3 regions of the Spongiibacter sp. genome follow, and region 2 is predicted to be linked to each of the others. Evidence: predicted binding sites of a transcription regulator. Region 2 holds the regulator's gene; each other region holds the start of a gene.
What was found. Region 2 encodes PhoB, which activates phosphate uptake and scavenging genes when phosphate is short. Its sites were predicted from a motif close to TGTCATAAANNTGTAACA; they were not measured.

Region 1 (3,281 bases), on a different contig from region 2:
TTGATTTAGCCTTCTGCAGCCCAACGGTCAGGACGCAGTCAGCGAGTTCTGTAAAAGTTTAACAACGCGGCCCAGAGCATACCTTGTTGCGATCCCATTCTATATGACAGTCCTTCGCGCGGTATGGGCACCTTGCTGGGACTGCTAGCGGGGTTTAAGCCGCTAGAGCGTAGTTGTCGTCGTTGGCAACTATATAGAGTACAGCTTTGGATTAACGTGATTGGCTGTCATCACGGCATGCACCACAGAGTTTTGTAACCGGCGTCGAATCCAAAACGGCCCCAAATTCTGCAACGGTTAATCCTAACAGTTACCGGGCGCGGACACTAGCCGGTTTGTGCGTCGGCGGGCTGTTGGCTGATAACGTCGAGCTGGATGTTAAGGCATTTGCGCAGCAGCTCCGCTTCGTCGTCGAGGTCGGCGGCGGTGAGGGGGTTGGCGTCGAGCCAGTGGCTGGGGATGTGGAGCTGAATCTGTTCGGGGGCGGGGCTGCTGAGCTGGATGTCGTCGGATAAGCGCACGGCCTGACGGCGGCGGTAGAAGATGCAGGCCAGTCGCAGCAGGCAGACCATCATCCAGTCCGGGGTGACGCCGTAGGTGCTGATATCCAGGCTTTTGGGTTTGCGGCGGTGGTTGAGCACCAGCACGCTGAGTCGCGCCTGTTCCTGCCGGGAGAAGCCGGGCAGGTCGGCATTGCTGAGGATGTAGGCGCCGTGTTTGTGGTAGCCGCCGTGGGCGACGGCCAGGCCGAGTTCGTGGAGTTTGGCGGCCCAGAGCAGCAGTTTTTCGGCTTCGGTGTAGTCGCTGTTCATGCGGTCGGCGAGCATCGGCAGCCAGCGTTGGCAGAGTTCGGCCACACGCTCACCCTGGGCGGGGTCGATGTGGTACTGCTCGATAAGCTGGCGGATGGTCTCGTCGCGTTTGTCTTTGTGGTGCAGCCGCCCGGCGAGGTCGTACACAATGCCTTCGCGCACGGCGTAGTTGGAGATATGCAGTTCCTGTATGCCCATTTCCTTGAACAGCGCATAGAGCACCGCAAAGCCGCCGGGGAAAACATCGCGCCGCTCGTCACTCAGGCCTTTGAGTTGCAGGCTGCTGGTGTGCTCGGCGTTCAGCAGTTGTTCCTTGAGGGCATTCATGCCGTCGAGGGTGATTTGTCCGGCGTCGCACAGGCCCTGTTCGCTGAGGATCTTGCTGATAGCGCGAATGGTGCCGGAGGAGCCGACCACTTCCTGCCACTGGTCGCGGAAGCCTTCCACGTAGGGCGAGATTAACTGGCGGGCGGCATTGACGGCCTTTTTGAAGAGTTTGTCGTTGATGTTGCCGTTGGGAAAGTAGTGCAGGCTGTGGCTGACGCAGCCCATGGGCAGGCTTTCCAGCAGGCGGGGCTGTTGGCCGCCCGCGACCATTTCGGTGGAGCCGCCGCCGATATCAATGACCAGCCGTCGGCGGTCTTCAATGGCCAGATCGTTGGCGACGCCGAGGTAAACCAGTCGCGCTTCTTCGGTACCTGAAATAATATTGATGGGTGTGCCGAGGATGGCTTCGGCCCGGGTCATAAACTCGCTGGCATTTTTGGCGGCCCGCAGGGTGTTGGTGCCTACAATGCGGATTTGCGAACGCGGGACACCGCGCAGGCGGTTGGCGACTTTTGCCAGACTGTCCAGCGCGCGCTGCTGGGCTTCTTCGCTGAGGACGCCGTTATCGTCGAGACCGGCGGCCAGTCGAACCATGTCTTTGTGGCGGTCGATGATGCGGAGTTTGTCATCCTGGAAGCTGGCGATAAGCAGGTGGAAGCTGTTGGAGCCGAGGTCGAGCGCGGCGAAGGAGTCGCTGTTTTGTGCCATGCATTTTGTCCCTTGTGAGCAGTTAGTTTACGACCTGTCACTGGCAAATGCGACCACTGAAATATGTCACTAAAATGACATGCATAACCGTTAGGCTGTTGCGCGCATACAAGTGCTTTAAACGTTGTCAGGGTAGGAAAATATGAGCGAAATGACCGCTGAACAGGCGTGGATTGCCAAAGAGCTGAGTTGGCTTTCTTTTAACGAGCGGGTGCTGCAGGAAGCGGCTGATCCGTCGGTGCCGATTATCCAGCGGATTCGTTATCTGGGCATCTTCTCTAACAACCTCGATGAATTCTTCCGGGTGCGGGTGGCGGATGTACGTCGTCTGGCTGCGTTTTCGACGCCCTCCAAACAGGAGGACTACAAGGCGCTGATGGAGGAAATTCATCAGAAAGTGCTGAAATTGCAGCGCCGTTTTGATGCCACCTACAGCGCCAACCTGAAGGAATTGCGCCGTCGCAAAATCTACATTGTGAACGAGCGCCAGCTCGATGAGGCGCAGACGGAGTACGTGCGCGGCTATTTCCACAGTCATATCCAGCAGGAGCTGGTGCCGATTCTGCTGGACGATGCCAACCCGATGCCGGAGCTGAATGACGCGTCGATCTATCTGGCGATCAAGCTCAGTTATGAGGGTCAGGTGCGCTTTGCGCTGCTGGAAGTGCCGACCACGCGGATCGAGCGCTTTGTGCGGATTCCCGGTCGCAAGGGCAAGCGCGGCAAGGTGCTGATTACGCTTGAGAACATGATTCGCGTGTGCCTGCCGCAGGTATTTCGCGGGATTTTTCCGCTGGATTCTGCCGAGGCCTACACGGTGAAGCTGACCCGCGACGCCGAGCTGGAACTCAGCGAAGAGGTGACGCAGACCTTTGTGGAGAAGATGACGCAGAGTCTCAAGCGCCGCCGCAAGGGGGATCCGGTACGCTTTGTGTACGACGCGCAGATGCCGAATGATTTGATGGAGTATCTGGTGAAGCGGCTGGGGCTGGGTCGCCTCGACTCGATGATCCCCGGTGGGCGCTACCACAACTCCAAAGACTTTATGCGCTTCCCTAATCTGGGGCCGGCGTATCTGGATGCGAAGGCGCTGCCGAAAATCCGGGTGCCGGAAATTGACGCCGCTGACAATATTCTGAGCTGCATGCGGGAGCAGGATATTCTGCTGTTCTATCCCTATCACAGCTTCGATTACCTGACGGACCTGCTGAAAACTGCCGCGATTGATCCGGCGGTGAAGTCGATTCGCATCAGCCTGTACCGGGTGGCGTCGAACTCACACGTTGTCGATGCGCTGCTGAACGCGGTCGCCAACCACAAAGAAGTGACGGTGGTGGTGGAGTTGCAGGCGCGCTTTGATGAAGAGGCCAACATCGCGCTGTCGCAGCGTCTGACCGATGGCGGCGTGAACGTGATTTTGGGCGTGCCGGGCTT
Region 2 (3,281 bases):
TGCCCGCAGATCTGCCTCAGGCCGTGCGCGGAATATTGAATAAAGTCTGATTTAGTAAGGTTTACAGAATTACCATGCAGCACACTTACCGCCTTATCACCAGTTGTCCCGATCGCGTCGGGATTGTTGCCCGTGTCAGCCAGTTTGTGGCAGAACAGGGGGGCTGGCTGACCGAGGCCAATTACCATTCTGATGCCGACAGCAATTGGTTCTTCATGCGCAATGAAATTACCGCCGAGTCGCTGGGCATGAAAGCCGATGCGGTGAGGGAAGCGTTCCGTCCCATTGCCGAAGAATACGGGATGGAGTGGGAACTGGTGGATTCGGCACGCCGCCGTCGCGTGGTGATTATGGCCAGCCACGCCTCCCACTGCATTGCTGATCTGTTGCACCGCTGGCACAGTGGTGAACTGTATTGCGACATTCCCTGTGTTATCTCCAATCACGAAAACCTACGCAGTATGGTGGAGTGGCACGGCATTCCCTTCGAACACGTGCAAGTCGACCCGAATAACAAGGCGCCTGCCCATGAGAAAGTCCAGTCGCTCGCAGCGGCTTACGAAGCGGACTGTATCGTCCTTGCTCGCTATATGCAGATTATCCCCCCGGAATTCTGTCGAGCCTACGCCGGTCGAATGATTAATATTCACCACAGCTTTTTACCGTCGTTTGTTGGCGCCAACCCCTACCAAAAGGCGTATGACCGTGGTGTGAAGCTGATTGGCGCGACCAGTCACTATGTGACAGAACAGCTGGATGAAGGGCCAATTATTGAGCAGGATGTCATCCGAGTGTCACATCGCCACAGCAAAGATGATTTGGTTCGGCTCGGCAAAGATGTGGAAAAGTCAGTGCTTGCCAGAGCCTTACGTAACCACTTGGAAGACCGGGTACTGGTTCACGGCAATAAAACCGTCGTATTCGACTAGACTGACTTGTCATAAAATTGTCATTAAAGACCGTTTAAATGCAGGCTCAAGTACTTAGGCGGCGTTAAAGGGACAAGCATGACGACAACCAAGACCATCCTCATCGTCGATGACGAGGCAGCCATTCGCGAAATGATTCGCGTAGGCTTGGAACTTGCGGGCTACGATTGCCTGGAGGCAGCCAATGCCCAGGAAGCTCACGGCATTATTGTTGATCAGCGACCAGACCTGGTGCTGCTCGACTGGATGATGCCGGTCACCAGCGGTATCGAGTTGCTGCGGCGCCTGCGGCGTGAGGAATTGACTCGCGATATGCTGGTTATCATGCTCACCGCCAAAGACGATGAAGACAACCGCGTGCAGGGGCTGGACGTTGGCGCTGACGATTACATCACCAAGCCTTTTTCCTCTCGCGAACTGCTGGCCCGCATCAAGGCGGTATTGCGCCGGGTGAGCACGCCCGACCAGGAAGAGAGTATCGATGTGGATGGCCTGCGCCTCGATCCCGCCAGTCACCGCGTTTTTGCCGATAACGTGCCTCTCGATATGGGGCCGACAGAGTTCAAACTTCTCAAATTCTTCATGACCCACCAGGAGCGTGCCTACAGCCGTGGACAGCTTCTTGATCAGGTGTGGGGCACCAATGTCTATGTCGAAGAGCGCACGGTGGATGTGCATATCCGTCGACTGCGCAAGGCACTTCTCACAGACAGCCGCGATTTTGGTCAGCTTATCCAGACCGTAAGAGGCACCGGTTACCGCTTTTCAGCAACAGGAGTCAGCGCATAGCGCCGGTTCATGCGGTATTACGATTGGAAGACGGAACTGGTCAGAGTCATGCTGCCGCTGGCAGCTGCTGCGGTTCTGTCGACAGCGTTCGAACTGGGTGCCTGGCCGGTGTTTGTGGTGGCCGCGGGAATCTGCACCTGGCTGCTTTGGCAGCTTCAACGTTTGAGCGACTGGCTATACCGAGGCTCCGGGACGGAGCCGCCAGAGGCGATAGGCATGTGGGGTCAAATTTTCGATACCATTTATGATATGCAGAAGCAGGCGACGGGGGATCACGATCGCTTGCAGGCCATGATTGATTATCTGCGAGCGTCGTTCGCGTCCATGTCTGACGCGGTGGTGATGCTCGATCATCAGGGCAATATCGAATGGTGTAACGATGCGGCATCGGAGTTGTTGGGGCTGCGGCGAGAGGACGATACCGGCCTCCAGCTGCTCAACCTGATTCGTGCGCCATCATTTGTCGGCTATTACGAGGCCGAAAAATACGGGGCACCGCTGGAAATGGCCTCCCCGGTGAATGCAGACATTCAGCTGAGTATCAGTATCAGCTTCTTTGCCGAGCGTAATCGCCTGCTGTTTGCCCGGGATATCACCCGGACTTATCGCCTTGAAAAAATGCGCAAGGATTTCGTGGCGAACGTATCCCACGAATTGCGCACCCCTCTGACGGTTATCAATGGCTACCTCGAAACCTTCGCGGAACACGGCGGCGAAAATCCGCGCTGGGATCGTGCTATTGAACAAATGCTGAAGCAGTCTCGCAGAATGCATCACCTGATTCAGGACCTGATGCTGCTGTCGCGACTGGAGTCGGTGCCCAAGCCCAAAGAACAGGATCGTATTGTCTTGCGACCTCTGCTGGAAATGGTCCGAGAAGAGGCGCTGGCGGCGGCGAAGGGTGATCGCAGCATCGAAATAGAATGCGACGACAGTATCGTACTGAAAGGGCAGGCGACGGAAATACGCAGTGCATTGTCTAACCTGGCCGTCAACGCTGCCCGTTACACCACTGAAGGTGACCGCATTGTGCTGCGCTGGTACCAGACCGACAGTCATGCGGTGCTGGAAGTCCAGGACAGCGGTATTGGCATTGAACCGCAATATATTCCCCGCTTGACCGAGCGCTTTTATCGCGTGGATCAGAGTCGCTCGCTGGATACCGGCGGCACCGGGCTGGGCTTGGCAATTGTCAAACATGTACTGCTTCGACATCGCGGCGAGCTGAGGGTGCGCAGTCACCCCGGAAACGGCAGTACCTTCAGTTGTCTGTTCCCCAAATCCTTGGCAACGAAGGCTGAATCTGCAGCGTGACAACGCTGTAATAAAAGCTACGCTGCCTGTAACAATTTAGTCATATTTCGTCGATAAAATGACGGCCGTGTTAAATCTACGACCTTTTGCATGACTTGGGAGACGACGGTGAAACTCAAAAATTGCCTGATTGCTGCAGTAATTGGCCTTTCTTCTTCACTGGCCAGTGCCGCGACCGATGTGGATGCGGGCCTGCCCACCTATGAAAAAGCATCCGGCGTTTCCGGAAACCTGTCCAGCGTTGGCTCG
Region 3 (3,281 bases), on a different contig from region 2:
ACTGGAAACGGTGAAAGTCTGCGTCGACTACAAGAACCCTGCCGGCGAGTCGATCTCGGCACCGTTCGACTGTGAAGACTACGATCAGATCACGCCGGTCTACGAAGAGCTGCCCGGCTGGACCGAGTCGACCATCGGTGTGAAATCGCTGGATGAGCTGCCCGCGAATGCGCGCGCCTACATCGAGCGTCTCGAAGCCCTGCTGAATGTCCCCATCGATATCGTATCTACCGGCCCGGACCGCGTAGAGACGATTGTCCTGCGTCACCCCTTCGCTTAAGAGGGCGGCGCGACATTCGCGCAGTGATATAAAAAAAGGCCATGCAGTATGCATGGCCTTTTTTTGCCTGCTTGGCGAGGCTGTTTGCCAGTTAGAAGCTCAGCTGCACCCGCATGGCGTAGGTGTCGATGTCATCGGCGAGCTCGCCGTTGACATTCTGCAACGCCCCGCCTTTCAGTTCATAGCTGTGGCTGTAGTCCAGCATCATTCGCACATTGCGATTGAGATACCAGTTCAACGCCAGGGTTATCCGGTCGGCCTCGCCACCGGAAATATCCCCATCCTCCAGGTCGATATGATCGAATCTGGCAGCCAGTTCCACTGCGCCCCAGTGTCCTTGCTCAGGATTGAAGTCGGCATTGATGCTGGGGTATTTGAACTCGCCTTCAGACGCCTTATAACGGCGCTGGCCATTGATGAGATAGGCCACCTGCGCGTAGTAGGCGGAGAAGCTCAGGTCGTCTCCGGTTTCGCGGCTGACATCCGTAACCGCGTATTCACTTTGAAACGTCCACGGCCCACACATGGCAGCGAGCTCAAACACGCCGGTCTGCACCTGCTCCATGTCAGCGATGCTGGCGCTGACCGGTTTCAGGTCTGAAAAATTGGTGGTCTTGTAGGAAAAGCCGGGTGACTTGCCGTTAGCCAAGCCATCGTCACTGGTATTGCGCAAGCCGAATGAGCCCCCTACATGCAGCAGGCGGGTGCGACTGACTATCGGCGCATAGGTAGCGCGCAGGCCAAAGCCAGTGCCTTCATCCGCGTCGCCATCCGAGACGCCGTCCCCGAACAAGCCGGTCTTGAAGTGCCAGTTGTCGCCACCTGATGCAGCGGTAATGCCGATAGCGCGATCAAAATAGGGCGTGGTAATGCCGGCGACCAGCGAGCGCTCGATAAAGGGGATATCGTTGGAGCTTTCTTCAATCTCCATGCTCACAGCTTGCTTCTGATTCCCTACGGTCACCGTCAGCGGCAGTCCGCTGAAATGGTAGCCCAGCGTCGCATCTTTGAGGCTGGTTTTGTTGCCGGCAAAATCGGCTTCGATCAGGTAAGACCACTGTTTGCCGATATCGCCTTTGGCATACAAACGTGCGCGTCGAATCTGGGTGCCATCAATGCCGTCCTGCTGTCCGGCCAGTTCCTCGTGGTCGTGAACCGCGGCATCTGCGTGGAGGCGACCGCCGAATTGAAAACTGCTGCGCCCATCTGCACTTTTCACTTTCAGACCGCCGCTGCCGATGTCCACAACGGCATTATTCACACTGCGGCGCTCTTTCTCGGCCTGTCGAATCTCTTCTGCCTGACTCTCGGTCAGGATTTGTTTTTCTACCAAGATATCCAGAAGCTCTGGCGAGGTGCTCGTCTGCGCGGCTGCGTTATAAGAAGCAGAAAAGCCCATGATAAACAACGGGATATAACGTAACTGCCGGAAAGTACTTGTCATGATTCTGGGTATCCAAATGCCGAGTGGTACTAAGAAGATGGCAATTTTATTTACATTTTATGACAGTTTTATGACTTATCCAGTGTGATTTTGGCTGATTTTTAATCCCTCGCCGTGTTGTTGTCACAATTCGTGAAACATTTTCGTCACATTACGTTCACGCATCTGTCATTCCTCCCGCCTAGCATACGCCCCATCGACAAATTACCTATGCCCTTATTGAGAAGGTTACGGAGATAAGTCCCTATGAAAAAGCTTTTTGCGATGACAGCAATGGCCTCGGCTATGGCCCTGGTTGGTTGTGGCGGCGGTGGCGACATCAATATCAACGCCCAGAACAATTCAGTTGATAACAGCACTGGTGGCGGTTCAACTGGCGGCACTAACTTCTGTGCCTCGTACAATGACAACGGCGTGACTCGTCAGGGTAGCGTTGATGGCGTCAACTGTATTTATGGTTCAGATTTCGTCAGCCTGACTAATCCCATTGAAGTTGCTGCTACTGACCCGGTGGTTTTCACCAAGCTTAGCAACGGCGGTGTCCACATTTTCCGCGACAGCCTGGTTGTTGGTCGTAACTACGATAACGACGCTGACATGGCTGCTGCGGGTATTGTTGAAGGCGGTGATGGCTCTGCCATTGAAATTGAAGCAGGTGTAACGCTGGCATTCCAGGGCAGCGACGATTACATGGTCATCAACCGTGGTTCGCAAATCTTTGCCAACGGCGAACAAGGTGCTCCGGTTACTATTACTTCTGTTTCTGATGCCGTTGAAGACGCGGTTGGCGCAGAAGACGTGCAGCAGTGGGGTGGCTTGATCATCAATGGCTTCGGTGTCACCAATAAGTGTGCCTACACCGGGACTTTTGATGACGATAACCTCGCTACCAGTGATTGCCACGTGGCTGCTGAAGGTAAAGCGGGTGCTGGCCAAACTCACTACGGCGGTGATAACAATGCCGACAGCTCGGGCTCACTGAATTACTTCATCGTTAAGCACACCGGTTTTGAAGTTGAAGAAGACAATGAGCTCAACGGTATTTCCTTCAATGCTGTGGGCTCAGGTACGACAGTTGATTATCTGCAAGCGTATTCAACCTACGACGATGGTATTGAATTCTTCGGCGGCGCAGTGAATGTCAGCCACTATGTTGCATTGTATGTTCGCGATGACTCCATCGATGTTGATGAAGGCTACCGCGGCACAATCGACTATGCCCTGGTCATCCAGTCAGAAAATGACGGCAACCGCTGTGTAGAGTCAGATGGTATTGGCAGCTACTCCAGCAAAGATGCCGCGACTCTGCAGGACTTCATTGATCGTGGCCTGAACTCTCGCGCGACTATCAAAAACCTCACTTGTATCGTGTCTGCTACCGAGGTGACTGGCGAGCCCAATGGCACCGGTACTCACGATCCCGGTCAGGGCATGCGTATTCGCGAAGCGCACTTCCCGACAATCATCAACGCCCTGATCACCACTGCCTACAAAGGTGATGTGAAACTGGGTGACGACGACTACAACTATTGTGTTCGCATTGATGATGAAGGCCTG

Region 1: the regulator PhoB is predicted to act here: its motif matches at 1,910-1,927, upstream of ppk1 (polyphosphate kinase 1).
Region 3: the regulator PhoB is predicted to act here: its motif matches at 1,783-1,800, upstream of AC5DB9_RS00145 (OprO/OprP family phosphate-selective porin).

The regions. Positions count from the first base shown of each region.
Region 1 is NZ_CFHTQA010000001.1:104,041-107,321, reverse strand. Features, by position in the region: RNA gene ssrA (transfer-messenger RNA) at 1-283, opposite strand, end outside; gene ppx (exopolyphosphatase) at 327-1,847, opposite strand; gene ppk1 (polyphosphate kinase 1) at 1,990-3,281, shown strand, end outside.
Region 2 is NZ_CFHTQA010000062.1:6,606-9,886, reverse strand. Features, by position in the region: gene AC5DB9_RS15840 (SPFH domain-containing protein) at 1-50, shown strand, start outside; gene purU (formyltetrahydrofolate deformylase) at 75-929, shown strand; gene phoB (phosphate regulon transcriptional regulator PhoB) at 1,008-1,718, shown strand; gene phoR (phosphate regulon sensor histidine kinase PhoR) at 1,728-3,032, shown strand; gene AC5DB9_RS15820 (PstS family phosphate ABC transporter substrate-binding protein) at 3,141-3,281, shown strand, end outside.
Region 3 is NZ_CFHTQA010000001.1:32,627-35,907, reverse strand. Features, by position in the region: gene AC5DB9_RS00150 (adenylosuccinate synthase) at 1-280, shown strand, start outside; gene AC5DB9_RS00145 (OprO/OprP family phosphate-selective porin) at 372-1,724, opposite strand; gene AC5DB9_RS00140 (beta-helix domain-containing protein) at 1,971-3,281, shown strand, end outside.